Regions from separate parts of the Arthrobacter sp. MMS24-S77 genome, predicted to be linked through region 1. Evidence: riboswitches for the same ligand, from Rfam matches in the RefSeq annotation. Region 1 holds a riboswitch; each other region holds the start of a gene.
The links. A riboswitch is a leader RNA that binds a small molecule or an ion and turns the genes downstream of it on or off. The one in region 1 is predicted to bind S-adenosylmethionine.

Region 1 (7,643 bases):
GATCGATGAAAGTGTCCGAGACGGCGTGCTCGAGCATCTCGGCCTCGTCATGGACTTCGTCCCAGCTGTAGCCCAGTTCCCTCACGAGGTACGTCTCGATCAGGCGATGCCGGCGGACCATGCCCAGGGCAAGCTGCATTCCTTGCGGAGTCAAAGTAATCGCGCTGTAGGGCTGGTGGTCAACGAGCCCCTGGTCCTTGAGCTTGCGGACCATTTCCGAGACGGAGGAATTGGCGACGCCCAGCCGCTGCGCCAGCTGCGAGGACGTGATGGGTTTGTCCTGCCACTCCGTGAAGGAGTAGATGACCTTGACGTAGTCCTCGATCGAGGAGGAGGGCGCACTGGTCTTCACGGTTACAAGCCTATCGTGAACCGGGTGGTTCAGAGCTTCCGCGCCCGCCAGCTCTGCGTGAGGTACGGCAACGGGACGACGTCACCCTCCGTGTGACCCAGGTGTTCGAAGAGATACCAGCGGAGATTCCCCATGACCTTGGCACGGGTGGCGTCACTCGCCCTCAGATAGTAGCTGCGGGACTTCACCAGTTCGAGGATGTCACCTGGAGTCACGGGATCCTCCCAATGCGTCAGGTGACTTTCGAGGCCGGTAAACTCGGGTCCCACCACAGGCCGGAAGTCCGGTTTGTGGACATCGCCGGCATGCATGATGCGGGACAAGCGGTGGACCCAAGGCACGGAGGTGTCCAACTGGTTCCAGATCAAACCGATAACCCCCTGGGGGCGCAGGATCCGGGCGATCTCGGTGCTGGCGGCGAGGGGATCGCACCAGTGCCAGGCTTGGGCAACGCTGACGACGTCGAATGCTGAGTCCGCCAGTCCAGTTGCCTCGGCCGTTCCCTCCAGGGCAACCACCTGCGGGAACGTCTTACGCAGTTGCGTGAGCATGTCCGCGGAAGGGTCCACCGCGGAGACGGTCAGTCCGCGCTCGACCAGGAGCGCCGTGAACTTTCCGGTCCCCGCTCCCAGGTCCGCCGCGTCCCGCGCCCCTTCCGGCAGGAGCCAATCGGCTGAATCCGCAGGGTAGCCGGGCCGGACACGGTCATAGTGCTCCCCGCCGTCCTGGAAACTTTGACCCAGCTCGAGGCGCCGTTCCTCGTAGAGCTTGGGGCCGGCTGACGTGCCTTTGGGTCGCGGGGCCACGCAGGAACTCCTTCGTAGGACAGGAAAAATACCCTACGAATCTACCGCAATCAGTCGGTGCTGCAGGGAGCTGCGCCCGCGGTCCCGGGGGTGTTGGGAGCCCACTCCGGGTAGCTGCGGTGGTCGTTCGCTGGCACCCAACGGCCGGCATCCACGACGTAGTCCCAGCCGAGGCCATTGCTCTTGAGCGCCTGGATGCCCGCGATGAGCCGGGTGGCGTCCTCCAGCCGCGATCCCACGCCGAAACTGGCCCGCAGGGATCCGGACGGGAGGCCCAAGCGCTTGAGCAGCGGGTGGGCGCAAAAGCGCCCATCCCGCAGGCCGATGCCGTGCTCGGCCGCGAGATAGGCCGCCACGAGGCCTGCGTCGTAGCCCTGGAGCGAGAAATTCACGACGCCGATGGTGTCCTGGGGATCGGTGTCGCTAAAGATCTGGTGGACGGTCACGCCGTCGATCTCGTTGAGGCCATCAACCAAATGTGTGCGGATGGCTGCTTCGTGGGCATGCCATTCCTCGTGGTCGAGGCTGGCGATGACCTGGGTAGCACGTGCGAGGGTGGCAGCTCCGAGCACGTTCGGCGAGCCCCCTTCGTGCCTGGCCGGTCCCGTGGCCCAGCTAACGGAGTCAAGGCGTGCCTCGCGGACAGCCCCGCCGCCTGCAAGGTGGGGTGTGCCGGCGTCGAGCCAGTCGGGACGGCCCACCAGGACGCCGGCGCCGAACGGCGCATAGAGCTTGTGCCCCGAGAAGACCAAGTAGTCAACATCCGCGGCGGCAATGTCGATGCGGCGGTGCGGAGCGAGCTGGGCCGCGTCCACCACAATCCGCGCTCCGAATTCGTGGGCCAAAGCGGCGAGTTCCTTGATGGGCAGGATCTCGCCCGTCACGTTCGAGGCGCCCGTGACTGCCAGGAGGCTGACGCCACCGTGGGAGAGCGCCGCGCGGACATTCGCTACAGTCTCGGTCAAAGTTCCCGCTGCCACAATGCTGCGGTGCGGGACGCCTTGCCACGGCAGGAGATTGGCGTGGTGTTCGATGTCCAGATAGAGGACTTCGCCAACGTGGCGTCCGTCCTCGGCAGGCAGGCAGCCGGCCAGGAGGTTGAGCGAATCGGTGGTGTTGCGAGTGAAAATGACGGAATCGTCTGCCCGGCCGCCAACGAAGTCGCGGACGATATTGCGGGCGTTTTCATAGACCGAGGTGCTGATCTGGGAGGCATAGCCTGCGCCGCGATGGACACTCGCGTAGTACGGGAGGATCTCGTTGAGATATGCCGAAACCACGGTCAAAGCGGGGGCTGACGCGCCGTAGTCAAGGTTGGCGTAGCGGACGTGGCCGCCCTGGATCAGCGGCGCTTGGAGCTCCGCGCCAGTAACCGCGGCCAACGGACGGCTTGCCGGAGACGGGGATACGCCATGCTGCCTTGCTGTGCCGTGGTGCCGGGCGTCTTCGTTGTGCTCGGAGATGGCGGGAGAAGTAAACGTAGCTGTGCTCATGGGACCTCACTCAAGAGGGACCCCTGCGTGCAGGGGGTCCGCGCTTGCCGTATCCGTTCCGGACCGGCCGGGTCGTCACCCGGGGCACCCCGCCGCGATGGAGGGTTGCCGGCCAGCAAACCGGGGTTTCGCGCTGGCACTCGTGACCTGTAAAGAGACTAGGACACCGGCAAGGCTCGTTCCAATGTGACCACGATTGTTAAGCGGATTGTTACACAGCCGGAAAAATGTGCCTTCTGCCGAAGAAAAAGTGGCGGACGCCCCGAAAGAGGGGCGGCCGCCGTCGATTATTCAGTGAAAAAAGGCTCAGAGCAGGTCGTCGAGCTCCGGGTTGAGTCGCTTGAGGACCTCGGAGTGCAGGATCGAGTTGGTAGCCACGGCATTGCCCCCGAAGGGACCGTCTGCACCCTCCAAGGACGTGAAGCGCCCTCCGGCCTCGGTCACGATCGGCACCAGGGCCGCCATGTCGTAAAGCTGGAGTTCCGGCTCGGCGGCGATGTCCACCGCACCCTCCGCCACAAGGCAGTAGGACCAGAAATCTCCGTAGGCGCGGCTACGCCAGACATCGTTCTCCAGGCCCAGGAAGCTGTCGAGCGAACCGTGCTGCTTCCACTCGGAAAGCTCGGAGTAGGAAAGCGAGGCATCTTCAAGCCGCGACACGTTGGAGACCTTCAACCGGGTGGCAGCGGCAAGTGACCGGCCCATGTAGGCGCCCGAACCCTTGGCAGCCCACCAGCGCTTGCCGAGAGCCGGAGCGCTCACAAGCCCCACTACAACTTCGCCTTCGTCCACGAGGGCGATGAGCGTTGCCCAGACAGGTACGCCACGCACGAAGTTCTTGGTGCCGTCGATGGGATCGATGATCCAACGCCTTGAGCCGTGGCCGGTGCTGCCGAATTCTTCCCCGAGTACGGCGTCGCGGGGGCGGGAACGGGAGAGCTGCCCGCGAATTGCTTCCTCGGCAGCCTTGTCGGCATCGGTCACTGGGCTCAGGTCGGGTTTGGTTTCCACCTGGAGGTCCAGTGCCTTGAACCGCTCCATTGTCAGGGAATCGACGGAGTCGGCCAGGACGTGGGCCAGCCGCAGGTCGTCGTTGTAGCTCGAATCGGGTTGGGTCATGGTTCCAAACTACCGTCTATTCCCCGGTGAACCGGGGAGGTAGGCGGCAAGAGGCACGCGGTCAGGTGACCCTGTTGCTCATTGACCCTGCTGCTAATTGACCGTACCCAATTCCTTGGCCTCTTGGGCTTCCATGCGCGGGTCTGCGCCAAGGAGCCGGCGCAACGACGCCAGGCGGGCGGGTCCGGCCTCGCCGGCGTGGCCATCAGCGACCCAGGAATCCAGGCCGCAACGGACCGCACTGGCATCGTGCTTGCAACCCCGCTCGCAGGTTTCCGTTCCGGGTTCCAGATCCGGGAAGGCGTGCAGGATGCGATCCGGGTTCACATGGGCGAGGCCGAAGGAACGGATGCCGGGCGTATCGATGATCCAGCTGCCGCCGGGGGCGTCGCTGAGCTTCAAGGCAAGGGCTGAGGACGAGGTATGACGGCCCCGGCCCGTGACCGCGTTGACCCCACCGGTGGCGCGCTCGGCGCCGGTAAGGGCATTCACCATGGTGGACTTCCCGACGCCCGAGTGGCCCAAGAGAACGGTGACCTTGCCGTCGAGGTAGTCCCGCAATTGGCCGACGGCGTCGCCATCAAGCCGGGCGGACAAGCCGTCGTCAGAGCGGGCGTCGATGCCGGAGGCGCCTGCGTCGGCCGTCCGGCTGATGATGATGGGGAAGCCAAGGCTCACGTAGTTGGCGAGGAGCTCCGTCGGATCCTTGACATCCGCTTTGGTGACGAGCAGCAGTGGCTCGATTCCGGCGTCGTACGCCGCTACCAAGGCGCGGTCAATGAATCCGGTCCGCGGCTCCGGGTTGGCGGCCGCAACCACCACCACCAGCTGGTCGGCATTGGCCACGACGGCACGTTCGATGGGATCCGTGTCATCGGCACTTCGTCGCAGGAGGGTCCTGCGCTCCTCGACCCGCACGAGGCGGGCGAGCGTGTCCGGGGCTCCGGACACATCGCCCACGAGGGCCACGAAGTCTCCGGGTACCACTGGAGAGCGCCGGAGTTCCCGGGCCCGGGCCGCGATGACGATGCGCTCGTTGCCTGAGCCTTCGCCCACTATCGCGGTGTAGCGGCCGCGGTCGACTGTGATGATGCGCCCGATCACGGCGTCGTCGTGGCTGGGGCGGTCCTTCGTGCGGGGGCGTGTGCCCTTCTTGTTGGGGCGGATGCGGACATCGGACTCATCCCAGGAGCTTGCGTCGCGGGCCATCGTCAGTTGCTTGTCTCCGTTGAGCCGGCGTCCGCGGCCGCCGGGCCGCCGCTGAGCAGCATTGAGGCCCAGATTTGCGGAAATTCGGGCATGGTCTTGGACGTGGTGGCGATGTCTTCAACCTGGATGCCCTCGACGGCGAGCCCAAGGATGGCGCCCGCGGTAGCCATGCGGTGATCGGCGTAGCTATGCACGACGCCGGCATGCAGCGTTGCGGGGCGGATCACCAGGCCGTCGCTGGTTTCCTCGGCGTCGCCGCCAAGCCGGTTGATTTCGGCGACCAACGCGGCAAGCCTGTCCGTTTCGTGACCGCGCAAATGCGCGATACCGCTCAACCGGGAAGGCCCCGAGGCCAAGGCGCACAATGCCGCCACGGTGGGGGCGAGTTCGCTGGTCTCGTCGAAGTCAGCCCCCAGGATTTCGGAGCCGCCCGTGACCGTCAGTGTGCCGTTGTCCAGCGTGACCGCGGCACCCATGGTGGCAAGAATGTCCCGCCAGAGGTCCCCGACCTGCGTGGTGTTTGCAGGCCAGTTGGGGATCCGGACGGTTCCCTTGGTGGCCAGCGCCGCAGCAAGGAACGGTCCGGCGTTGGAGAGATCCTGCTCGATCCGCTCGTCGAAGGCCTGGATGGTGCCGGGGGCCACACGCCAGTGGTTCGGCACGGAGTCGTCCACCTGGACTCCCACGCCGCGCAGGACCGAAACTGTCATATTGATGTGGTCGAGGCTCGGGACGGGCTTGCCCACATGTTCCAGGTGCAGGCCTTCTTCGAAGCGCGCACCGACCAGCAGCAAGGCGGAGACGAACTGCGAAGAGGCGCTCGCATCAATGACGAGGTGGCCACCGCGTACTGAACCGGTGCCGGAAACTTTGAAAGGCAAGGAAGCGGCGGCTTGCCCGTCCACGGCGCTGACGTCTACTCCGAGTGTCCGGAGGGCTTCGATGATGGTGCCCATAGGCCGTTGGCGCGCGTGCGGATCGCCGTCGAACACCGAAGTGCCGTTGCGGAGGGCAGCAAGGGGCGGCACAAAGCGCATGACCGTGCCGGCAAGGCCGCAGTCGATGGCGGATTCAGGAGCAGCTGCAGCGGCGTCCATCGGGGTGACTTCAAGGTCCGGGCCGTACTGTCCGTCGCCGGGAACTTCCGTAACGGTGGCACCAAGCTGGCGCAGGGCTTCGACCATCAAGGCGGAGTCCCGCGAGTGCAGGGGAGCCCGCAACCGGGACGGGCCGTCAGCCAATGCCGCCAGGACAAGATAGCGGTTGGTCAGCGACTTGGAACCGGGAACCGTGACCGTGGCATCCACGGGATGGCTGGCGAAAGGCGCCGGCCACAAGGGGAGTGCAGGGGCGGTAGTGCTGCCTGATTCGTCTGTCTGCGTGGCGGGGGTTCCTGTCATGCTTCCTTATGCTCCAACTGCGTTGTCTACGGCCTTGCGAACGGCTCGGTCTGTCTTCTTGAGCTGCTTGCCCGTGGCCTTCTTGGCGTCCATGGCGAGGTGTTCTGCGCGCCATGCGAGGCTTGGCCGGCCGGCCGTGTCCACGGCAGCGAGCAGCACGCCGCCGGTCAGGGAAATGTTCTTGAGCAACTGGGCGCGGCGGGCGAGCCGGCCTTCCTTCGTACTGATGTCGGCGGAACGCCACTCAACAAAAGTGTTCAGCACCGAAATACCCGCAAGCAGCGTAGCCGAGAACCGGGAACACTTGCCGAGGGCGAGCAAGGCGCCCGCGCCCACCTGCGTGCCGCCGATGACGCGCGCCAGCATTTTCTCGTCCGCGGGGAAGGGCAGCGACTCCGAAGCGCGGCGGAGCAGCGGGGAAAGCTGCTTGGCAGTGTCATCCGCGTTCTTGAGCTTGTCCAGCCCTGCGACAACAAAGCTGGAAGCCAACATTGGCCTGGCGAGAAAACGGACGAGGGACATGTTTTTGCCTCCTGGATGGCTTGCCACAATTGTCAGGTGGTGCTGCGTTCGAGTGGTGCGGTGTTCACGGGGTGCAGTCGGATCTAGTCTTGCATCTTTGCGGAATATTTGCCCGGAGCCTGCCGTTGTGAAAAGAAGGTGCGGTATGGGCTGGACCTTGGGTTTTGGCGCGTGTGTTGTGCCGCGCCTGTGTCACGTCGTTGAGCGGAGATGGTTTTTTGGCCTTGGTGAAGGACCGCGAGGAGCACTTGGCGCTCGGGCGGGAGCTGCCAGTGGACTCCCGGAGGGTGACAGTAGACTTGGATGCGATGAGCACCATGGATCCGGCCGCAGCGGCCATGTACAAAGCAGCCACGGAAGTCGCGGACGCAACGTCCGACGACGACGCGGCTGTCGAGGCCGACGTCGAGATCGCAGTGGACTTTGCGTCCGAGACTCCTGAACAACGGAGGGCGCGCTTCGAACGCGACGCCATGCAGTATGTCGACCAGCTCTATTCAGCTGCCATGCGCATGGCCAGAAATCCGTCCGACGCCGAGGACCTGGTCCAGGAGGCCTATACCAAGGCCTTCTCGGCCTTCCACCAGTACAAGCCGGGTACCAACCTCAAGGCCTGGCTGTACCGCATCCTGACCAACACGTACATCAACCTTTACCGGAAGAGGCAGCGCGAACCGCTGCAGTCGAATTCGGACACGATCGAAGACTGGCAGCTGGCGCGGGCGGAATCCCATACGTCCAC
Region 2 (7,643 bases), 2.1 Mb from region 1:
GCGGAACAGGACCCGGTCCAGCCGGCAGCCTACGCCGATCGTCCCGTTGCGGGCCGGGTCTTTCCTCGCATATGGTTGCACTTGCCGGACACCCGGCAAAATATTGGGGGGCGAGGTACTCGCCATTTAGAAAGGCGCGTACATTCGTGGTCCGTCGAAAAGGCGGCATAATAGCCGCGTGCATTTTTGCCGTCACTGCAGCCGCAGCGACAGCTGTCCCTGCCCAAGCCGTTGATCCAGTCATCACTATCGATCCGACACCTGCCTGGGCGCAGATCTACGCCAACAACCCACCGGTACAGCTGTCGTCGTCGGCCACGACCCTCGACCTTAGACTCCCGTCGGATGCTTCCGCGGTGCTCGGCAAGAGCGTGAACAGCACACTCCAATACAGGGTTTACAACACTGAGGACAACACGGCCACGCCGCTTCTCGCCGGCGACGCCGTGGCAGACTCCTCAACCCTCCACCTGTCGATCCCCATCCCGCAGGGTCTGGGGAGCCTGACCCCGGGATCCATGCAGTACTGTCATGACGCCACGGGGAACTGCAGCGCCAGCACTGTCCCGCCTCAGGACTATTCGGGCTTCGCAGTGGTGGTCACGGGGACCCCCATTGCGCCGGGAAACGGCGGGATCTTCGTCCAGAGCGGGCTGACGGCCGGAGGGCCAGCCGGGTCCCCGTCTGTTTCGATCGACCTTGGCCTTTCGCAGGCCTTGCCACGGACCTTCTTCATCCAGAAGGACTCCACCACCTCCTTTGCTTCCTACACGGACAAGCTGATCTTCCGCAGCGTGCCAGGGTATTTCACCTCCGGCCCGGACAAGACCTGGACCAACGCCTTCCCCTACGGCTACTTCTGGAAGACGGGCACTCCCGGAACCAGGATCGACGCCCAGGTGAGCTACAGCGCCGACGGAAGCAAGGCGATCGCCACGGTACCTACCGGCTCCATCCCGCAGGTGTGCTCCACACACCCGGAATATTTCGTCATGGGTGTCGCAGATGGCGCGATCGACGCGGCGCGGTACGCCCTCGCCAAGGTCGCTCTGGGAACCCCGCAGTGTACCCAGCGTTTCTCCGACGCCCCCATCAACAGCCAGTTCTATCGCGAGATTCAGTGGCTGGCGAGCCAGGGCATCACCACAGGCTACCTCGACGGAAGCTACGGGGCATCCCTCCCCGTGCACCGGGACGCGATGGCCGCCTTCCTCTATCGCCAGGCCGGCTCGCCCTCCTGGACGCCGCCCGCAACCTCACCATTCGTGGACATGGCACCCAATTCCCCGTTTTACAAGGAAGTCACGTGGCTGGCGTACTACGGCATCACCACGGGCTGGGTGGACCCCAACAACGGGCACCGAAGCTTCCGCCCCGGTGACAATATCAACCGGGATGCCATGGCCGCGTTCCTCTACCGCTTCAGCGGAGCACCCAACTGGACTGCTCCCGCCACGTCACCCTTTACCGACATCACCCCGCACTCGCCTTTCTACAACGAGATCACCTGGCTGGCTGCGGCCAGGGTCAGCACGGGCTACCAGGATGGAACGTTCCGGCCGTTGAACGCAGTCAACCGTGACGCCATGGCCGCGTTCCTCTACCGCTGGCAGACCGGGTGGTACCTGGGCACCCAGTAGTGGGCGGCCCCTACAGTGTCGCCAGGCGGGTTGCCAGATGAAGTGCCGCCAGCCGCCCGGTTCCGCGCGGGCCTCCACCGCACAGCTCGAAGAGCCGTTGGAGCCGGTGATGCATTGACGCGGTGGTGGGGGTGGGCCGGGCTACAGGGTGCGCCAGTCTACAGGTCGCTCCGGCATGGCGCGGATGCGAGTTTGTAAAGGCCGTTCAGGTCTCCGGCCGCCAAGCCATCCGGGGCGCCGATCTCTGGGTACATGAGTTGGATGGGATCGTCCACGTGGTCAAGGCCCACCACATGGCCCAGTTCGTGTTGCACCACCGCCGATACGTAGTGGGCGCCGCCGGGGACACCCAGGAGTTCCCTGATTTGCGGGCCGTCCAGGTCCAGGCTTCCCGTCACATAGCTTTTGGGGCCGGAGCCGAAACTGTACATAGTGCTGCCGCCGGTGCCGATAACCGATCCAGCCAACGCCGGGGCGGCCGCTGGAGTGGTCCACGAAATCAGCAGGGGTGCCCAACGATCCCCGTAGAGCGCTGGCTGGTATGGCTTGCGCTTCTCGGAGGGGGTTTCCGTGCTGGCGCCGTCGTTGACGAATCTGAGGCCCGTGGCAGCGGCGATCTTGGCGATGGCGTCGGCGATGAGCCCTTCGGAGCCGTCAGGGGCGAGGGTCGCATTGACCACGTAGTGCAAGGGCCGGCACGGTGAGTAGCCCACCGGAGTGCCGTCGGCGTTGGTGGCCAAGAATTTGTAGGAGTTGCTTGCCATTGCTGGCTTGGTGGGGGAGCCGAGCGCGTGGCCGGCTTCCTCCAGGCCAGGTGGCGGGGTGTCCGGGGCACGCGCGGCTTTTCGCGCACCTGGCCCGGGATCGGCGCCCTGGGAAGAGTTGTGGCTTGGGGCCTGGGCCGAAGGAGGCAAGTTCGGAAGAAGGCCCGTGATGCGGGGATCGCCCCGGAGGAAACCACTCACAAGCACGGCCACGGCCGCGACGATCGCCACTACCATCAGGTTCCGGAACAGTGCGACGGCGGTACTGGGACGCCGCTGCGGAGGCGGGGGACCGCCGTCGTACCCGTAGTTCGAATGCACGTCTTCCCCCAAGTCCCTGATTCCCGCGCCCCAAGCGGGCAGACGCTACTAACCGATGACCGCGCCGAAGACGAGTCCCAGCCCATACGTGGCCGCGGCCGCACCGAGTCCGATGGCGAGCTGCCGGAGGCCGCGGGTCAGCGGTGAGGTTCCGGACAACAGGCCGACGACGGCGCCCGTGGACAGAAGCGCAATGCCCACCAGCGTACCGGCCACAGCGAGCGCAGCGAAGCCCGTCATGCCGAAGATGAACGGCAGGATCGGCACAATGGCGCCCGAGGCGAAGAAGCAGAAGCTGGAGATGGCAGCACCCCAGGCGGAGCCAACCGCCTCGTGCTCGTCCACCGCCTCTTCAGCTTCGGGGTGGAGCGAGAGGCTGGGATCGCAATCGCAGTTGTAGAGGCCCATGCGTTCGGCGGCCCGGTGTTCCGCAGCTTCGTGGGACATGCCCCGGGCCAGGTAGACCAGGACGAGCTCATTGTGTTCGATGTCCAGGGACGGGGCCGCAGTCAGCGTGGCCTGGGTGGGGCGGGTGGCCTTGAGGAGCTCCAGTTGCGAGCGGACCGAGACATATTCGCCGGCACCCATGGACAGGGCGCCCGCCAACAGGCCCGCGATGCCGCTGAAGAGGACCACGGTTGCGGGCACACCTGTGGCGGCCATGCCCATCACAAGGGAAAGGTTGCTGACCAGGCCGTCGTTGGCACCGAATACCGCGGCGCGGAAAGTGCCGGACAACCTGTTGCGGCCGCGTGTCGCCAGGCCGCGGACAACTTCTTCGTGGATCTGTTCATCGGCAGCCATGGCCCGGGTTGCCGCGGGATCCTTCGCGTAAGGGGAGCGGCCTTCCGCCCTTTGCGCGAGGGCCAAGACGAACACTGAACCGAAATTCCGTGCCAGGAAGCCAAGCATTTGGCTGCGGATGGAGGCCGCCTTGGGCATGCCTGCGTGTTCGCCGAGGAGCTTGAGCCAGTGTGCCTCATGGCGGCCTTCGGCCTCTGCGAGGGCCAGAAGGATCTCGCGTTCCTCACCGTCGCGGCGCTGAGCGAGTTCGCGGTACACGGCGGCCTCGGCGCGTTCGTCGGCCAAGTATTGCCGCCAGCGCTTGATGTCCGACGACGATGGGGGAGTCTTGGCGGCTGCTGCGTCTTGCGATGGACTGCTTGAGTCCAACGGACTGTCTGAATGCGGGGCTTTTGCGTGCGGGTGCACCGGGACTCCTGGGTTGCTGGGGCGGGCTTCATCGCCTCATTGCACGTCCACTTTATCGCCAATTTTCGCGGCTTTTCGGCCGGTAATCCTTACTCGGCGTTTTAGGTGTGCCTCAAAAACGCCAGAGGCCCCCGCGAAGCCTTGACCACCGGATGGGGCAGTGCTGGGATGGATGGACAGGGTCCACGAAGGGCGGGGTGGCGTGTTGACCGGCTGCCTGATCTGCCTGGCGATGGGCTCAGCGGCACGTCGAACGGAGGTTGCACCATGGACAGCACCGAGACCCACGCCCGCCACCCCGACCGTCCCACGGTCGAGGCCGATCCCGCCTACGACTATAACGAGGACCTGGAGGTGGACGAGGATTGGGAAGAACAATCCGAGGTCCTCGACGACGACGAACGGCCGGTTCCGCTCGACGTCGACGAACACCGTGAGGTTGGAGAGATCGAATAGCTCCGGCAGCGTCGAATAGCCTCGACTCGCTGAATCTGGCGCTAAAACGCGCTCAGGATGAAGTGACGCTCCACGCCCGCCCGGTGCCCGGTTGCGGCCACCGTGAGCGTGAGCTTCCGGGTGGCCGGAAACCAGCGGGCAGGCTGCACTGCTTGTGACAGGGCTTGCGTGATGAGCCGCGGCTCGTGATGCCAATGGCGTTCCAGCCGGCCGTCCACCACGAACGTGATGGAACCTTGGGAGAGGTCGACGCCGGGAATCACCCGGACGAACTCGTCAACACGCCTGGCTCGGGCCGCGGGCAGGGTGCTTGGCTGTGTGATGTTGCTGGCTGTGGCGGTAGCGCCGGTTTCCAAAGGCATTGCCTTCTCCTGGTGGAGTTGCTCTTGCCCGCTCGGTTGTCTCTGGTCCGGGGTCGGGCCGCTTCTTCATCCGAACCACCCGTGAACATGGGGTTGGCGTATGGCAAGTCGGAGCTTGGCGCCACATCTCTTGAAGCTGTTCCTACTGTACAGGCAGGCCCGCCCCAGGCGCCTCCGTATTCCAGTGCCTCTAAACTAAAGCCCCCAGACACGGCAGCGGCGCCGCAGCCCTCGAATGAGAAGGTGCGGCGCCGCCGTCGTGATCAACTCTGTGAAGCTTAGTGCGTGGCCACCGGGTGGGCCTCCAACGGGAGCTCCTCCGTGACCGCTCCGGCGACACGGCGGTCCCAGGCTTCGCGGACCTCGGGCTCCGTGGGAGGTGTGAGGAGGGAGACCACGATGTAGATGAGCAGTGACGCGCCGAGTCCCCAGTAGATGGGATCGTTGGCGTAGACGCCGTCTTCGCTGGGAATGAGCCCCGTGGCGTACGCGATCAGCAAGGCCAGGGTCAGGACCGAGCCGACGGCCATGGACCATGCCGCGGCGATGCCTGTGCCGCGCTTCCAGACCAAGCCACCCAGGATGGCGACCAGCAGGCCGCCCACCAGGATGTCGTAGGCGATGGTCAAGGCCACTACGACGTCTTGCGCCGCCATGGAGATCAACACGGCCACGATGCCCAGGCCAAGGACCCAGTAGCGGTTGGCCTTGACGTCGTGCTCCGGGTTTTCGGTGTCGTCGGTGTTGATCGTCTTGCCGAACCAGCTTGCCACGAACGGGACAACGTCGGCGCGGGCCACAGTGGCTGCGGCAATGAGGGCACCGGAGGCCGTGGACATCATGGCGGCGACTGCTGCGGCCATGACCAGGCCGCCGATGCCGATCGGCAGGATGTGCGTTGCCACCTCCGCGTACACAACGTCCTTGCCGAGGGCCTTGACGTCGATGTTGGGCAGGGCCACACGGGCTGCCAGGCCGATCAGGGCGCCGGCGACGCCGTACAGGACGCAGTAGACGCCGGCGGTGGCGCCGCCCCAACGGGCCACCTTGGGGGTCTTGGCGGTGAAGACGCGCTGCCAGATGTCCTGGCCGATCAGCAGGCCGAGCGTGTAGACCACGAAATACGTGATGATGGTCTGGGCTCCGATGCCGTCCAGCTGGAAGAAGCTGGCGTCAACGCGGGCACGGATGGCGTCGAGCCCGCCTGCTGCGTTGAGGGCGAACGGGAGCATGAGGAAGAAGATGCCCACCGTCTTGATGATGAACTGCACCTGGTCGGCGAGGGTGATGGACCACATGCCGCCGATGGTGGAGTAGACCAGGACGATCGCGCCGCCGACGGCGATGGCGAGCCAGCGCTCCCAGCCGAAGAGGACAACGAAGATGGTGGCGTAGGCGCCGGTTGACGTGGCGCAGAGCATGAGGGTGTAGGCCAGCATGACGATGCCGGAGGTCTGCGTGGCGCGCTGGCCGTAGCGAAGGCTCAGCATCTGGGAGACCGTGTAGATCTTCAGCCGCTGGATGGTGCCGGCGAAAAGCAGGCTCAGGAGGAGCACACCGGAGCCGATGGCGACCACCAGCCACATACCGGAGATGCCGAACTTGTAGCCGAGGCCGACGCCGCCAACCGTTGATGCACCGCCGAGGACCACGGCGGCCATGGTGCCGGTGTAGAGCATCGGGCCGAGGCGGCGTCCCGCCACCAGGAAGTCGCTGTTGTTCTTGGTGCGCGACTTGCCCCACCAGCCAAAGGCCAGCATGGCAAGCAAGTACACCACCACTATCGCAATATTGATGAACGAAGAGTCCATGGTTGGCTCCTGAAGCTGATGCGCAGAGCTCTTGGGGATTCCGACGCCGGTCCCGCTGGGTATCCGTGCGGGTTGCGGAAGGTCTCTGCGCTGGTGATTGGGGAGGGTAGTCTGTGATGTATGCCTCACAAACAACACTTGTTGCCTATGAGGATACGTAGTGATGCGAGTAACAGTCAAGACGCCGCTGTCCCCACGAGACGCTCCGGCGTCCCAAAAGGCCCGCCATGCCAGCGATCCGGCTACTATTGCTGCAATGACAGGGCCGCAGCAACGGCCTGAAAGGTTCGTGAATGAAGGCTCTCCCCGTTGAACCGAGCAACGTACCCGTTGCCATCGGTTCCAGAATCCGTGCCGCTCGCCAATCGCAGCGGCTCACCATAGAACAGGTTGCGGATGCCACCGGCCTGACCAAGGGTTTCCTGAGCCGCGTCGAGCGGGACCTGACATCGCCGTCGGTCGCTTCTCTTGTGACGCTTTGCCAAGTCCTTTCAGTGTCTATCGGCGACCTTTTTGCCGCCCCCGAAACGCACTTGACCCGGCGCGATGATGGTCCGCGGATTTCGCTCGGCGGCCAGGGGATCGTGGAGCGGCTCCTGACCGCCCGCTCAGAGCGGCGGTTGCAGATTCTGCAGGCAACCATCGAGCCCCGGGGCCGCGGAGAAGCCGAGCTTTACGCCGTTGATTGCGACGTCGACGTCCTGCACGTCGTCAAGGGGCGCATCAGGCTGATCCTCACCAACGAAGAGTATGAGCTCGGAGAAGGCGACACCTTGTCCTTCCCGGGCCGCGAACCCCACACCTGGGTCAACCCCACGGACGAGCCTGTCGAGGTGCTCTGGATCCTGGTGCCGGCAGCCAGCCGCTGACCCCGGCTCCTTGCGACACGCGCCGCGTAACAAGCCGGAAACCTGGCTGACTTCAGAAGTTAACCTACGGGCCTTCTGTGTTACGTGCCTGAAATGATTCGTGCCGAATGCCGAAACAGGGCGGCTGTACCTTCGAGTCAACGCACCTTGTCAAGGTCGGTACCTCGTCAGGTATCAGGACCTGTTCGTTTTAAAAATGGTCTCGCCG
Region 3 (7,643 bases), 900 kb from region 1:
CCATCCTTTCGCAATGTTGGCACCCTCCTCAAGGAGCGCCCAACCAAGACCACGCTTGCGAGCCTCGGGAAGCACGGCGAGCAGTCGCAGTTCCGCTTCGCCTACGCGTGCTTGGCGGGCGTAGGCCACACCATGAGGGAAGACGCTGGCCGTGCCAAGGAGCTTTCCGTCTGTTCCTTCCGCAACCAGCAACACCCCCTGTTCGTTGCGGCCTTGGGCATCAATAAGCAAGGAGAGGCGTTCCTTTTCCGGGAGCTTGGCGCCAGATTGCAAATGATCGAATCCTGCCAATGTCAATTGTCCGATGTGTTGGTATTCGTCGGTACGTGCCCGGCGCACAGTGAAAGTCATTGCCCTACGATAAGACCGCACAATTCCGGAGGCGGAAAGCGATTGAGTGGTATTTCACCGGGTTGCGTTCTGTGTTCTTTTGGGTCGAATTCCTACGTACCCAGCTGCGCAGAACGTCACGGGTGGAAAAGGTTCTTAGCTCGTTTCAGGCGAGGGCTCGGCCCGGCATAGGGTCCGAACATGGGGCAGACCACCGATGAATCACGAAGAGTCGAGTTAACGCAGACAATCAGCACGCAAACTTCAAAGCGATCCAAAGCTGTGTTATTGCTTTGTCTCGCCGCAGGATTCATCACGCTGCTTGACCAGTCTGTCTTTACTTTGGCCATACCCGCGATGACCGCGGCCCTTCATGCGAAACCCGCCGAGGTCCAGTGGATTCTGGCCAGCTACTCGCTGGCGTTCGGTCTGGCCTTGGTGCCGGCCGGCAGGCTTGGCGATCTGATGGGCCGCCGCAGACTCTTCTTGGCCGGGCTTGCCGTCTTCGGAGCGTGTAGTCTGCTCGCGGGCCTGGCTACCGACCCCGTCGTCGTGATCGTCGCGCGACTCCTACAGGGTTTTGGGGCCGGTACCCTGAACCCCCAGGTATTGGGATTTCTGCAGGACATGCCAGCGGCGTTCCGGGCCAAAGCAATCGGTGCTTACGCCTCGATCGGTGGCTTCGCTGCGGTCTGCGGGCCCTTGCTCGGCGGACTTATCCTGTCCGGTGGCAGCCAGGACGTCAGCTGGAGGCTGCTGTTTCTGTTCAATCTCCCTTTTGTGGTGGTCGCGCTGCCGCTGGCTGCTAAATATCTGGGGAAGGCTGAGCGCCGCGAGAGCGCGCCGCTGGACCTTCGTTCCGCATCGCTTGACGTGGTCGGTGTTGTCTTGCTGTGTGCGGTGGTTCTCACGGCACTCCTGCCGACTATCTACGGTTATGGGGAATCCCCCTGGCTGTGGATGTCGGGTGCGGCCACCGCTTGGCTGGCTTTCGCGGCCTGGGAGTTCGGCTATGGCCGCTCCGGGAAGACCCCATTGCTCAGTCCGCTGCTCGTGAAGTCCGGTGGCTTTATTCTGGGTACCGTGGTTGCGCTGAACCACTTTGGAGTCGGCGCGGCGATGGCGGTGTTGACGTCGTTCTACTTCATGGCCGGCGAGGGCCTTGCGCCGTTGTCAGTGGCGGGGATTCTGGCGCCACAGGCGGTGGGGATGTTGTTGTCATCGGCGCTGAGCTGGAGGTTCGTGTCACGGTTTGGGCGAGGCGGCGTGGTGCTTGCGGTGTTGGCGGGGCTGATGACTCTGCTGGCGAAGGATCAGGCCGTGCAGCAGCTGGAAGGATTTCCGGCGGCACTGGCGGTCGCCGGGATTGGCCTGCTGCAGGGCCTTGTCACCGGCTTGGTGGTGGCCCCGAATCAAAGCCTCACGCTAGGCCATGCTCCGGTTCGGATTGCCGGCGTCGCGGCGGGCTTCTATCAGCTAAGCCAGCGGTTCGCGGCGGCGCTGTGCTCCGCGGCGGTCGGAGGGCTGATATTTGGCCTCGTCGGGACACGGACCGGATATAGGGGTGCGTTCCACGACGGCGTCGTGCTGTGCTGCTCGCTCCTCGCCGTGGCTGCCGTGGCTGGCAGCTTGGATCTTGCCCGGGCGAAATGGTGGGCCGGCCCGGCGCTCGAGTCGAACGGGAACGTTCCGGCCCACCAAGGGGATACGAGAGTCAGCGCCCCGCGGGGCTAGCCGCCTCGGTATTGGCTTCTTCGGCGGCAGGTTCGAGGGTGGGAACTCCTGCCGCTTTCAGCGCGAGGAATCCACCGTCTACATGAACAACGTTCGGGTAGCCCAGGATTCGCAGTTTCTCAGCAACGGGCTGCGAACCCTTGACCGATCCGCAGAACACCACGATCTGCCGATCAGTCGAGGCTGCCTCCGGGTGCCGTTCCCTGGATTCCGGGGCGAACCCCTCGTCGACCTGCTCACGGTCCACGATGACGGCGCCGGGGATGCTCCCGGTGCTGGCCCGGCCGCCGTCGCTGCGGACATCGATGAGCAGGGCGCCTTCTTGTATGAGTCCAGCTGCCCGTTCCGCGTCGACAAGCTGGCTATCTTCGGTGGTACTGGTCTCGCTCATTCCTGCTCCTTATGGTTTTTTGTTCGGGGTGTGGAAATCACATTGCATGGGCCGGTTCCCAGGCTTCCGCCAGAAGCGCATAGGAACGGACACGCTGTGCATGGCTGTGCGTGATGGTGGTGATGAGAAGCTCATCCGCTCCGGTAACCCGCTGCAGGGTGCGCAGGGAGCCAGCCACTTGCCTCGGGTTCCCCACGAAGCGGGTTTCCAGCCGGTCGGAGACCAATTCCAGATCATCCGCTCCCAGTCGGAGATCCAGAGCTTCTTCGGGCGTCGGGTAAGTGATCGCTCCGGCACCGCTGCGGATGCTGTGCACCCACGCCGCGTAGCCTTGCGCCAGCGATGACGCTTCGGATTCACCGGTGGCCACCACGACGTCGGCAGAGACGATCACATAAGGCTCCTCCAGGGTTTCGGACGCCTTGAAATGGGAACGGTATTCGCTGATAGCCTCAAGGACTCCCGAAGGGGACACGTGGTAGTTGGCACCGAAGGGGAGCCCGAGTTTGCCGGCCAACCGCGCGCTGGGTCCGGCTGTGGAGCCGTGGATCCAGAATTCGGGTGATTCGCCGGCGGCCGGGCTGACGGTTATCGGCTCGGCATCCCGGGTCCGATAGCTGCCGGTGAAGAAGCCGATAACATCCTGCACGTCTTGTTCAAAGGTCTCCGCGTCTCCGTCCTTTCGTCCGAGCAGTTCGGTTTGTACTTTGAAGCGATCGGCGAGTCTGCCGTGGAACAGAGGACGGGCCGTGGGGATGAGCAGACCATCCACACGCCGGCTTAACCCGGACCCTGAGCTAGGCTGGGCGGTCTGTTGCCCCGGATTCGGCGTCCCGGATCGTCCGAAGCCCAGATCGATCCTCCCGGGATAGAGACCAGCGAGAGTGCCGACGTTTTCGGCTACTTGGATAGGCCGATAGTTTCCGAGGATGGTGGCTGCGGTGCCCACCCGGATGCGGGAGGTGGCGGCGGCAACTAGTCCGGAGAGCACGTGCGGTGCGGCTCCGGCGACGCCCGGGTTCAGATGGTGCTCGGCTAACCAGAAGCGCCGGTAGCCAAGCCGCTCTGTTTCGATTGCCAGGTCGATGGTGTTGCGCAAGGCGTCGGCGCTTGTCTGGCCGGAAGGCACCGGGCTGAGATCGAGAACGGATAGCGGAACGATGGACTGGCGGGGCGTCATGCCCTGACCTTATGAGCGGGAAATCATTGTGCCAAATGCCCGGACACAGGGATCAACGCACCGTCATGAGCTGTCATGTCTCTTCGGTCCTGATGACGTTTTGCTGAGTTCCTTGACCTTCGATGGCGTTCCTTGACCGGGCAAGACGGGTGGTTTGAAATGGGCGGTTGACCGTTTTTAGAGTCGGGGTGTAGGTCAAGAGTCAGCACGCCAAGGACCGGCTGGTGCTGCGGCAACCCTCAGACATTGTGTGGCGGGGTGCTCCGGAAACAGACCTGGCCGCAAGCGCGGCAAGAGAAATGTCATGGGCTGCGACCCGGAAAGAGGACAGAATGCCTTCAACATCCATATCCGAAAACAGCCGGAAGGTGCTAGCCATAGAGCTCGATGGCGACGGCGCACACCCGTCCGCGTGGCGCCGTGCGGCGCATACTCCTACGGCGCTCCTCTCCGGTCGAAGGATCTCAGAGATTGCCCAGGCAGCGGACATTTCCGGATTCCACTTTGCGAGCCTCAAGGACTCACGGACCATCGCTCCTGCGTCTGCTGGAATCGCAGGCAGGATCGATGCCGTCCAGCGAGCAGCCTTTGCTGCTCCGCTGACCCGTTCCCTTGGCTTGGTGCCGGAAGCCGGGACGCTCTATACGGAGCCGTTCCACATCGCCACACAGCTGGCGAGCCTCGACTATTCCTCGCAAGGCCGGGCAGGCTGGCTCGTCAATGCAGAAAACAGCAGCCAGGAAGCCCGTTCCGTCGGACGCGAACAGCTGCGTGACTCCGAGGTGCAGGCCGAAGCGGCGGATGTTGTGGAGGCCGTGCGCAGTCTCTGGGACTCGTGGGAAGACGATGCCGTGATCCGCGACGTCTCCACGGGCCGGTATCTGGACCGCGACAAGCTTCACTATGCGGACTTTGAGGGCAAGCGGTTCTCGGTCAAGGGCCCCTCGATCATCCCGCGCCCCTTGCAGGGGCAGCTGGTGGTTATCGCGCCGGCGGAGCTGGCGCCTGCTATTGGGGCGGATGTTGCCTTGGTGCACGCGCCAAGCGTCGAGGGCCTAGCCGCTGCGGCCGATGCCGCCCATGGTGCCGGGGGCGCCCGAGCGGTGGTGGAGCTCGACGTCGTACTGGACTCGCGCGGCCAGCGCGCCGAAGATCGTCTGGCCGAACTTGATGCCTTTGGGCGTTGGGAAGGGGGCGCCCGGTACGTTGGCAGCGCCGCGGGGCTCGTGGAACTCCTGGCGAGTGTCCTGGCCACAGCGGACGGCGTGCGGTTCAATCCTGCGGTGCTCGACGTCGACCTCCCTGAGCTCTCGTTCCAGGTGCTTCCGGAGCTGCGCCGACACGGGCTTGTCGGCGCGCCCGAACCCGGAACCACCCTTCGGCAAAGCTTCGGCTTGCCACGCCCTGCCAACCGCTACGCCACCTCGGCACGATAAGGAGTCCAGACCATGAGCAACCACAGAGTCGCCGGGAACGGCAAGATCCAATTCGGGGTCTTCTTCCAAGGCGTCAACCACACCACCGTTTGGCGGGCGCCGCAAAGCGGTTCTCAAACGGACTTCGAATCGTTCCGCCGCGTAGCTCAGACTGCCGAACGGGGACTTTTCAGTGCGTTCTTCCTCGGCGAAGGGCTTCGGCTGCGTGAGCATCTGGGGAAGATCCATGATCTGGACGTAGCCGGACGGCCGGACGCCCAAACTGCTTTGGCGTCTTTGGCGGCGATTACAAACCACATCGGACTCGTGGCCACGCAGAACACCACCTACAACGATCCCGCAGACCTCGCCCACAGGCTCGCGAGCCTGGACGTACTCTCGGGCGGAAGGGCGGCATGGAACATTGTGACCACGGACAACGCCTGGACCGGGGCGAATTTCAGGCGCGGCGGGTTCCTGGCGCATGAGGACCGCTATGTCCGGGCAGAGGCGTTTGTCCAGACCGCCAAGGCGATATGGGACTCCTGGGACGATGAAGCAATCGCCTCCGGACCAGAAGCGAAACGCTGGCTGGCAGAAGGAGCGATTTCGAAGGTGCGACGCAGTGACGCGAGTTTCGACATCGAGGTGATCCCAAGGCTCCCACGCTCAGCACAGGAGCACCCGGTCCTTTTCCAGGCCGGAGACTCCCCGGCAGGCCGCGACTTCGCAGTGCGCAACGCCGACGTGATCTTCTCCGCCCACCCGGAGCTGGAAGACGCAAAGAAGTTCCGCGACGATATTGTTGCCCGGACCCTGAAAGCGGGTCGACCTGCTGACGACGTCAAGATTTTCCCCGGCCAGGAATTCATCTTGGGCGCCACAGCCAAGGAAGCCGAAGAAAAGCACCGCTGGGTGCGCGAACATCAAGTGGGGCCAGAGACAGCTATCGCCTACTTGGAGCAATTCTGGGGACGAACCCTGAGCGAGTACGACCCCGACGGCCCTTTGCCGGACATCGATCCGGTGGTTGACGTGACCAATCCCACCCGAGGCAACGCTTTCCACGGCAAGAGTGCCAAGGAGCTCGCGGCCCAGTGGCGGGCGGAAACCAAGGAACGCGGCCAGTCCATCCGCCAATTCGTGTCCGAACGATCCCGGTTGAACGGCCGCGGACTGGTGGGTTCGTACGATGACGTAGCCGAGTTGCTCGCTGAATACGCCCACACCGGCGCAGTCGACGGCTTCAACATCACGCCGTGGATCGTTCCCAGCGGACTCGACGACATCGTCAACGAACTTGTTCCCCGGCTTCAGGAGCGGGGCGTTTACCGGACGGAATACGAAGGCGTCACCCTCCGCGAGAACCTCGGGCTGCGTCGTCCTGTAACACGGCGAGGGACCGCAGTGCTGAGCGAAACCGGGAACGTGGCCTGAGCCGCCTGAACCGCCTCAGTTTTCATGGAACCGGCCAGGGGTCCGCGACGATCAACGTCCCGGACCCCTGGCCGGTTTTGCGCGCAGTGGCGGAGTCCCGGGGGCGGCCGATTAGCACCGTGAAAGCAGATGGAGAGTGTTGCTTTGAGTGAAGGGCCGTGACGCGGGCTGAAGTTGTATTGCTGCAGGTGAACCCGGGTTTCCGTGGATTTCAAACCGGCTTCAGTCCGCGCCGCAAGCACCTCTACGGTGGTCCCAGTGCTCGTCAATCGAGCCGAATCAACGTCGACTCGCGATCGTTGATCTTCCCCGTGATCATCTGGTCCGAGGAATTCGGAAGGAAACACTGTGGCTCTGCCCAAACACTTGAGATTTGTTGCAAGCAGCATCGCTGCCATCTCCTTGGCGGCTGTTCTTGCGGCCTGCGGAGGTGGGCCCTCGGCCGAACCGCAAAGCGCGGAGGCTTCCCCGGTAACAGGGGGCACCTTGGTTTACCTGGAGCAGCAGGCACACACGAACCTCTATCCGCCGGCCGGCGGGTTCTACCCGAATGGCGGCATCCTGAACCAAGTCACGGACAAGCTGACATACCAGAACCCCAAGACTCTCAAGATCGAGCCGTGGCTGGCCGAGTCCTGGACGAGCAACCCGCAACTCACCGAATACACGTTCAAACTCCGGAAGGGTGTCACGTTCTCGGACGGCACTCCGCTGGATGCCGCTGCGGTGGCCCGTAACTTCGACACCTATGGCCTGGGCAACAGGGCCCTCAAACAGCCGGTGTCCGAGGTGATCAACAACTACGATCACAGCGAAGTCATCGACCCGCTCACCGTGAAGTTCCATTTCAAGAAACCCTCACCCGGCTTCCTGCAGGGCACCGCGACCATCGGCTCCGGAATCGTTTCCGTGTCCACCCTTGACCGGAGCTTTGATGACCTGGGCAACGCAAAGAACATCATCGGTACCGGGCCGTTCACCGTGGCTAGTGAGGAACTGGGCAAGGAAGTTGTCCTCAAGGCCCGCACTGACTACAACTGGGGACCGGCCGCATCAGGACACCAAGGCCGCGCCTACCTGGACTCCGTCAGAATTGTGGTCACGCCCGAAGACAGTGTCCGTACCGGCTCCCTCCTGGCCGGACAGGGCGATCTCA
Region 4 (7,643 bases), 1.6 Mb from region 1:
CGGCGGATGGTCCCTCGGGATTCACCCGGCTGGGCTTCAACTTCGCCCGCCCGGGCCGCGACGCGCTTCAGGGACTGGGGCTCGCCGCCTTGATCGGGATACCGTCGTTGGGCCTCTATGCGGCCGGCCGGGCCGTGGGAATCACGACCGCGATCATCCCCAGCGGCCTGGACTCCTACTGGTGGACAGTGCCGGTGCTGGTCCTGTCCGCGGTACGCCATGCCGTCGTCGAAGAAGTCATCGTGGTGGGCTACCTCCTGGACCGGTTCGGGAAGTTCGGATGGAGCACTCCGCTGGCGATCGGGCTTAGCGCGCTCCTGCGCGGCAGCTACCACCTGTACCAAGGTTTTGGACCCTTCATCGGCAATGCCGTCATGGGTGTGGTGTTCGCCTGGATCTACACGAGGACCAAACGGGTCATGCCACTCGTGGTGGCGCATGCACTCCTGGATATCGTGGCGTTCGTCGGCTTCAGCATCTTCGGCAAGGCAATCGGGCTGGGGTAGGAACAACGCCGTTAAAAGGTTTCGGCCGCCATCGCGGGGTGACGTCATTGGCACCCGCATATGGCGGCCGAAGTTTTCCGGGCCTCCTCGCCCGATGGTCCGTCAGGTGGTGACGGCTGGTCTGTCAGATAGTGACGGCTCCGTTGGCGGTTTCGAACGTTACCGACATGATTCCCGGTGTTCCGTGCGGAGCCATCCATTGGACTGCAACGTCCTCAAGCGGTTTCTCCACGGGTTCCCCGAGCCATTCAGTGACGCGCTCTGCCGAGCCGGCAATGGTGAGGCTGGACATCTTGACGTCGCTTGGGTAGACGAGGGACGGGTGAAGCGCGGGGTCGCCCTCCCAACGGAGCAAGTAGGGTACCTGGGGATCGGCGATGAGTCCCAGGATGCCGATTTGCGACCAGACGAGTTCGCGTCCGTCCGGAAACTTGCGGTTTCCGGGGACGGCGGCGCGTCCCAGCCGTTGTTCGAAAGGGCTCAGGTCGTCAACAGCGACGCACCAGCCCATCCAGCCACCTCCTGCAGCGGAGCGTGCACGGACGGCTTGTCCAAAAGGTGCCTTGTCGGATGCCGGGTGGTCAAGGACCTCGACAACTTCCAGGTATTTGTGGTCAGCAAGGGGGATGATCATGTTCCGGGTACCGAAGCGCGGGTGCACTCCGCCCCGGACTGCGTCCACTCCCAATGCTGCGGAAATCCGCTCGGTGGTGGCCAAGAGGCCATCTCGTTCACAAGCGTAAGAGACGTGATCCATGCGCATGGCTTCATCTTGGCACTTTGTGATGGAGCTCTCAGCTAAGTCAAGCCTAACCAAGATGGGATGTATCGAAGGGGCAGCTCAGAGTCACTTCAGGACGCGCCGGGACCGAAAACTACTGCGTTCGTCACAAAGCTTCCGGAGCCCGCGATGCCGTCCCTAGACTGGCCGCAACCGAACGCCGACAGGCTGAACACAGCAGGCCGGCAGGCTGATTCACGGCCGAGAGTCCCCACGAACGAAGGAGTCCGCATGTCCCAAGGATGGTCATTCGAAACGCGCCAGATCCACGCCGGCCAGGAGCCGGACGCCGCCACCGGGGCCAGGGCGCTCCCCATCTACCAGACCACCTCGTTCGTCTTCCCCAGTGCGGAAAGCGCGGCGAACCGCTTCGCCTTGGCCGAGCTGGCGCCCATCTACACCCGGATCGGCAACCCCACGCAGGACGCGGTGGAACAGCGCATAGCGAGCCTTGAAGGCGGTCTGGCGGCGCTCCTGCTGAGTTCCGGCCAGGCAGCGGAGACGTTCGCCATCCTCAATGTTGCCGAGGCCGGCGACCACGTGGTCGCCAGCCCGAGCCTTTACGGCGGCACCTACAACCTGTTGGCCCACACGCTGAAGAAATTCGGGATCTCCGTGACCTTCGTCGAGGACCCGGACAACCTGGACCACTGGCGGGACGCGGTGCAAGCAAACACCAAGCTGTTCTTTGCCGAGGTCGTGTCCAACCCCCGTCAAGACGTGCTGGACATCGAAGGCGTTTCCCGGACCGCGCACGAGGCCGGGGTCCCGCTTGTGGTGGACAACACCTTGGCCACGCCCTACTTGATCCGGCCCATCGAGTGGGGTGCGGACATCGTGGTGCATTCGGCCACCAAGTACCTGGGTGGGCACGGGGCCGCGATCGCCGGCGTCATCGTGGACTCCGGCAACTTCGATTTCGGCAAGGAACCTGAGCGCTTCCCCAATTTCAACACCCCGGACCCTAGCTACAACGGCCTGGTCTACGCCCGGGACCTGGGCAAGGACGGCGCGCTCGGCGCCAATCTCTCGTACATCCTCAAAGCCCGGGTCCAGCTCTTGCGCGACCTCGGTTCGGCCGTTTCCCCGTTCAATGCCTTCCTGATCTCCCAGGGGATCGAGACCCTCAGCCTGCGGGTGGAACGCCACGTGGAGAACGCCACCAAAGTGGCGCAATGGCTCGAAGAGCGCGACGACGTCGAATCGGTCGCCTACGCGGGCCTGCCTTCCAGCCCCTGGTTCGAACGCGGCCGGAAGTACGGGCCCAGGGGCACCGGAGCAGTCGTGTCCTTCACCATCCGCGGGGGGATCGAAGCAGGCAAGCGTTTCGTGGACGCCTTGGAACTGCATTCCCACGTGGCAAACATCGGCGACGTCCGTTCCTTGGTGATCCATCCTGCGTCTACGACGCACAGCCAACTGACGCCTGAACAGCAAGCGGTGGCGGGAGTGACCCCGGGCTTGGTGCGCCTCTCGGTCGGGATCGAGCATATCGACGACATCCTCGCGGACCTTGAGGCAGGATTCCGGGCAGCGAAGGGCGCGTAGGGTTCCCTGGATGGTTTAGGAGGCCGGCTGGCGATACAGAATGAATCTTCGCCAGCCGGCCTCGCTGCACCCGCTTGCATGAACAAAACGCGGCCAAGTGTCACATAGATGTCATAATCTTCGTCAGAAGGGGTCCGGTTTTCCTAGACTCTTTGTATTAGGTCATGAGTGCCAGTGACAGCCCCGGCTTGCTGGCCGGCAACCCTCCTCTCGCGGTGGGGTGCCCCGGGTGAGGACCTGGCCCTTCGCTTTGTTGGCGGCGGGCAAGCGCGATGTGAGGTGTCAACGAATGACAATTGCTGCAACAGCCATACCCCGTTCCGGTACCCAGGACGGAACGCTCAAGTATGTTTCCGTGGGCGGACTCGAACTGGAAGCCGGAGGTTTTCTCCCCGACGTCGTTCTTGCGTACGAGACGTGGGGGCGGCTCAACGCCGATGCTTCCAACGCCGTGCTGGTGGAACATGCCCTGACCGGCAGCACGCATGTGGCCCGCGGCGAGAGCGACGAAGAAGGTTGGTGGGAGCAACTCGTTGGGCCAGGGGCAACCATTGATACGGACCGCTATTTCGTGGTCTCCGTCAACATCGTGGGAGGCTGCTACGGCAGTACCGGGCCGTCGTCGTGCGCTCCAGATGGCAAACCGTGGGGTTCCCGCTTTCCGCTGGTGACGCTGCGGGACAGCACCGCGGCGGAAGCCCGGCTGGCCGACGCCTTGGGGATCCGCAGCTGGCACACCGTGGTAGGCGGATCCATGGGCGGGGCACGTGCCTTGGAATGGGCGGTCACTTATCCGGACCGCGTGAAGCGATGTGCCGTGATTTCGATCGGGGCGTACAGCACTGCCGAGCAGATCGCGTTCGCCCAGGCGCAGACGCTCGCCATCCGGCAGGACGCCGACTTCAACGGTGGTGACTACTATGGCCGGCCCGCGCCCGAGGCGGGATTGGCCCTCGCCCGGCGGATCGCCCACATCACCTACCGCTCGGCGGAGGAACTGGATTTCCGCTTCGGCCGGAATGCGCAGGGCAGCGAGGCGCCCCTCCAGGCATCCGCGTTGGGGGACCGGGGCCGCTACCAGGTGGAGAGCTACCTCGACCACCAAGGAAGCAAGCTGGTCCAGCGCTTCGACGCCAACAGCTACATCGCCATCACGGAGGCGTTGATGAGCCACGACATCACCCGTGGCCGGGGTGCCCTGGCGGATGCGCTTTCCGTGGCCACAGCCACGTTCTTTGTCGCCGCGGTGGACTCGGACCGGCTCTACTTCCCGGAGCAATCCCACGAACTGGCCAAGGCCTTGCCCGGTCAGGTATCCGTGCACGTCATCGAGGCACCCATCGGGCACGACGGTTTCCTCACGGAGATCGGCCAGCTCGGCCCCCAGCTGCGCGAAGCTTTCTTCGGCTGAGGCGCGCCTTCTTCGCCTGAATCAGCCGTTCATGATCTCCTGGCGGAGCTTCATGTAGTCTTCCATGGCAATTTTCCCGTCGCTGTACTGCTGGTCCAGTTCGGCCAGTTTCCGGGCCCGGTAGCCTTGGGGCGCGGCGTCCGGTTGGGGAGTAGTCAACGACGGCGGGGCGGCCTGTGGTGCGGGCGTCGCCACCGGAGGCTGCGGCTCAGCGGGGATGATCACGGGAGGCTGTGCCGGGTATCCGTACGGGTAATTCTGCCCAGGGTAGTTCTGGCCGGGGTAGTTCTGACCCGGGTAGTTCTGCGGCGGGAAGTCCCGGAGCCTGCGTTGGCGCGAACGGTTGTACATGCGGATCCCCATGGGAATCAGCCAAGAGCAGACGATGATCCAGAAGATCAGATTGTTCACGGTGGAGGCCTCCTAGGTCTTCCTCCAGCTTAGCCCCGGCCCCTGTGTCAGGCGTCGTGGTCCTCCGTCAGTTTCGAGGCAAAACGGGGTCGGCCGGACCGAAGACGGGTCCCGGCGTCGGGCGTTTTGGCAGGATTCCGTCGCCGGAGGACTGGTGCCGGATCCGGCGGATGACCCACGGGACAAAATACTCGCGGGCCCACACGAGGTCGCCGGAGCGGGCTTCGCGCCAGCTGCGCTGTGGCAGTGGCTTGGGCAGGAGTGGCTCGAGATTATGCGGAACGTTGAGGGAATCGAGGACCATGGTGGCGATGGTGTGGTGGCCAAGCGGCGAGAAATGCAAGCGGTCTTCATCCCACATCTGGGAGTTGGAAAGCTGCCGCAGGGACCACATATCCGCCACCACCGCGTCATGGCGGGCGGCTACGGTTCGCAGGTTCTCGTTGTAGATCGCAACCTTGCCGCGGATCCGCCCAAGAACTGACGAGACGGTGTCGGGGCCGTTGAAAAGAACCACGGTGGCGCCTTCGGAACTCAGGGCCTGTACCGTGGCGTCGAGTTTCTCGGCCAGGGCATCGGGATCGCCACCGGGGCGGATAAGGTCGTTGCCGCCTGCGGAGATGCTGACGAGGTCCGGCTTGAGGTCCATGCACGGGCCAAGTTGTTCGTCCACGATCTGCTGGAGCAGGCGTCCCCGGATTGCCAGGTTGGCGTAGGCGAAATCGCTGTGGCCGCGGCTCAGTTCCTCGGCCACCCGGTCAGCCCAGCCGCGATGTCCGCCAGGACTGTTCGGCTCGGGGTCGCCGATGCCCTCGGTAAACGAATCACCCAAGGCCACATAGCGGGTCCACGGATGAATCCGCTCATCCGCGCCCTGCTTCACCGAGGGATCAGTGTCACTCACGTCCATATCCTGCCTTTTGCTGCAACGCTACGCGCCCGTAGCTTGTTACTCATGGGTAACTGTAAGAATAGTCCCATGAGTCAAGCTTCCGCCTTTCCTGCCCCGGTCGTTTTGTGGTCCCACGAAGAGGAGGAACGGGCTGGAAAGCCATTGCTGGTCCTGTTGCACGGTTATGGATCCAATGAGCAAGACCTTTTTAGCCTCGCAAGCCTGCTGCCCCGAGAGTTCGTCGTCGCCTCGCTCCGTGCCCCGATCGCCACGGGCCCGGGCTTCACCTGGTTCCCGCTCACGGCGTCCATCGACTACTCGCTCGACGCCGTCAAGAACGCGGCCGAATATGTGTTTTCCTGGTTGGATTCGTTCAAGTCCAACCACAGCTCGGTGACCCTCCTCGGGTTCTCGATGGGCATGGCCATGGCCACCTCGCTGCTCCGGCAGCGGCCGGCGGACTTTGCCGCCGTCGTCGGGCTTTCAGGCTTTGCCGTCGACGCCGATGCCGACCCCACGTTCCGCGACGCCGAACTGGACGGTTCCGTGCCGCTCTTCTGGGGACGGGACCAGCAGGATCCCGTCATTACCCCGGACAAGATCGAATACACCATGGGGTGGGTGCGAAAGCACACGGACCTTACCAAGGTGCTCTACACGGGTATGTGGCACGGCATCAACCAGCAGGAAATCGGCCACGTGGGCGAATTCCTGGAGCACAAGGTCCTCACGTCCGTCTGAAATGCAAACGCGGGGTCACTTACGGCCCATTCTGAGGCACGTAATGGGCCGTAAGTGACCCCGCGTCGCCAAAACTAGGACTCCTTGGTGATCCGCACGGTTTGTCCGTTGACGGTCACGGTATCGCCGGAATGGAGCTGGCGCCCGCGTCGTTCGTCGATCTCTCCGTTGACTTTGACCAACCCGTTTTTGATGAGCTCGGTTGCCTCTACGCCGTCCTCCACCAGGTTGGCGAGCTTCAGGAGCTGGCCAAGGCGGATCATGTCGTCACGGATGGGGATTTCTTGAATTTCCGGGTTGCTCATACAAGCAATGATGCCTGAAGTAGGGTGGTGAAAGTGCCGCAATCGTCCCGCCCCGCATCCCGAACTCCTCTTCCCTTGCTCACCGGTCTGATCATGGCCGTGGCCACCGGACTCGTGATTCCGCTTCAGGGCCGGATCAACGGCGCGCTGGGAGCAACGCTCGACGACGGCATCGCGGCCGCCGTCGTGAGCTTCACCACCGGACTGGTTCTGATCGCCGCAATCGGGCTGGCGCTGCCGAAGGGCCGCGCTGCCCTGCGACGGATCCTGCCTGCCCTCAAGGAACGCAGCTTTCCGCGGTTCTACGTCCTGGCTGGCGGGATCGGCGCACTTTTCGTGTTTGCCCAATCGTTCACCGTTGGATTGCTCGGTGTGGCCCTGTTCACGGTTGCCGCGGTGACGGGCCAGACCCTCAGCGGGCTCCTCGTGGACCGGCTCGGTATCGGGCCCGGCGGAAAACGCTCGATCACCGGGGTCCGCATCCTTGGCAGCGTCCTGACGATTGCCGCCGTCGTCTGGGCCGTCTCGCCGCGCCTTGGGGCGGCCACCGACGTCGGATCCTTGCTCCTCCCCATCCTGCTGCCCGTCGTGGCGGGCTGCCTCATGAGTTTCCAACAAGCCATGAACGGCACCGCAACGGTGCACTACGGCAGCCCCATCGCCGCCACTCTGGTGAACTTCGTGGCGGGAGCAGTCATCCTCTGGATCGCCTGGCTCATCAAACTGCTGTTGCTCGGTCCCGGCCACGCCATGCCTGCTCAATGGTGGTACTACCTGGGCGGCCCCATGGGCTGCGTCTTCATCGGCTTGGCTGCCTTGCTGGTCCGCAGCCTGGGTGTCCTGGTGACGGGACTGGGGATGATCGCCGGGCAGCTGCTCGGATCGCTCGCGCTGGACCTGGTTCTCCCGGCACCCGGAACAGTGGTGGGCTTGCCCACGGTCCTTGGCACCTTGTTGACTCTGTCCGCCATCATCGTGGCCACCTTGCCTTGGCCGAAGGGTGCCCTCGCTTCCCGCGCTTCCGTCCGGGGGCAGGCAGGCCAGTCCC

Region 2: it holds a riboswitch for S-adenosylmethionine, as region 1 does, so the genes downstream of both, ACX5I4_RS04755 (hypothetical protein) here and ACX5I4_RS14200 (aminotransferase class V-fold PLP-dependent enzyme) in region 1, are expected to answer to the same signal.
Region 3: it holds a riboswitch for S-adenosylmethionine, as region 1 does, so the genes downstream of both, ACX5I4_RS10065 (LLM class flavin-dependent oxidoreductase) here and ACX5I4_RS14200 (aminotransferase class V-fold PLP-dependent enzyme) in region 1, are expected to answer to the same signal.
Region 4: it holds a riboswitch for S-adenosylmethionine, as region 1 does, so the genes downstream of both, metX (homoserine O-acetyltransferase MetX) here and ACX5I4_RS14200 (aminotransferase class V-fold PLP-dependent enzyme) in region 1, are expected to answer to the same signal.

Annotation. Positions count from the first base shown of each region.
Region 1 is NZ_JBTZRN010000001.1:3,098,194-3,105,836, reverse strand. Features, by position in the region: gene ACX5I4_RS14210 (metal-dependent transcriptional regulator) at 1-352, opposite strand, end outside; gene ACX5I4_RS14205 (class I SAM-dependent methyltransferase) at 382-1,158, opposite strand; gene ACX5I4_RS14200 (aminotransferase class V-fold PLP-dependent enzyme) at 1,209-2,651, opposite strand; SAM riboswitch class IV at 2,687-2,799, opposite strand; gene hisN (histidinol-phosphatase) at 2,958-3,770, opposite strand; gene rsgA (ribosome small subunit-dependent GTPase A) at 3,864-4,979, opposite strand; gene aroA (3-phosphoshikimate 1-carboxyvinyltransferase) at 4,982-6,379, opposite strand; gene ACX5I4_RS14180 (DoxX family protein) at 6,386-6,901, opposite strand; gene ACX5I4_RS14175 (sigma-70 family RNA polymerase sigma factor) at 7,120-7,643, shown strand, end outside.
Region 2 is NZ_JBTZRN010000001.1:1,018,389-1,026,031, forward strand. Features, by position in the region: gene ACX5I4_RS04735 (S-layer homology domain-containing protein) at 147-1,640, shown strand; gene ACX5I4_RS04740 (matrixin family metalloprotease) at 1,799-2,641, opposite strand; gene ACX5I4_RS04745 (VIT1/CCC1 transporter family protein) at 2,774-3,898, opposite strand; gene ACX5I4_RS04750 (hypothetical protein) at 4,205-4,393, shown strand; gene ACX5I4_RS04755 (hypothetical protein) at 4,435-4,755, opposite strand; SAM riboswitch class IV at 4,771-4,891, opposite strand; gene ACX5I4_RS04760 (sodium:solute symporter family protein) at 5,034-6,566, opposite strand; gene ACX5I4_RS04765 (helix-turn-helix domain-containing protein) at 6,860-7,435, shown strand.
Region 3 is NZ_JBTZRN010000001.1:2,201,906-2,209,548, forward strand. Features, by position in the region: gene ACX5I4_RS10045 (GNAT family N-acetyltransferase) at 1-351, opposite strand, end outside; gene ACX5I4_RS10050 (MFS transporter) at 613-2,064, shown strand; gene ACX5I4_RS10055 (rhodanese-like domain-containing protein) at 2,045-2,455, opposite strand; gene ACX5I4_RS10060 (LLM class flavin-dependent oxidoreductase) at 2,493-3,635, opposite strand; SAM riboswitch class IV at 3,829-3,938, shown strand; gene ACX5I4_RS10065 (LLM class flavin-dependent oxidoreductase) at 3,968-5,071, shown strand; gene ACX5I4_RS10070 (NtaA/DmoA family FMN-dependent monooxygenase) at 5,084-6,487, shown strand; gene ACX5I4_RS10075 (TIGR04028 family ABC transporter substrate-binding protein) at 6,836-7,643, shown strand, end outside.
Region 4 is NZ_JBTZRN010000001.1:1,530,249-1,537,891, forward strand. Features, by position in the region: gene ACX5I4_RS06945 (CPBP family intramembrane glutamic endopeptidase) at 1-506, shown strand, start outside; gene ACX5I4_RS06950 (VOC family protein) at 631-1,269, opposite strand; gene ACX5I4_RS06955 (bifunctional o-acetylhomoserine/o-acetylserine sulfhydrylase) at 1,519-2,835, shown strand; SAM riboswitch class IV at 2,996-3,111, shown strand; gene metX (homoserine O-acetyltransferase MetX) at 3,125-4,246, shown strand; gene ACX5I4_RS06965 (hypothetical protein) at 4,268-4,657, opposite strand; gene ACX5I4_RS06970 (SGNH/GDSL hydrolase family protein) at 4,725-5,567, opposite strand; gene ACX5I4_RS06975 (alpha/beta hydrolase) at 5,637-6,290, shown strand; gene ACX5I4_RS06980 (RNA-binding S4 domain-containing protein) at 6,365-6,595, opposite strand; gene ACX5I4_RS06985 (DMT family transporter) at 6,620-7,643, shown strand, end outside.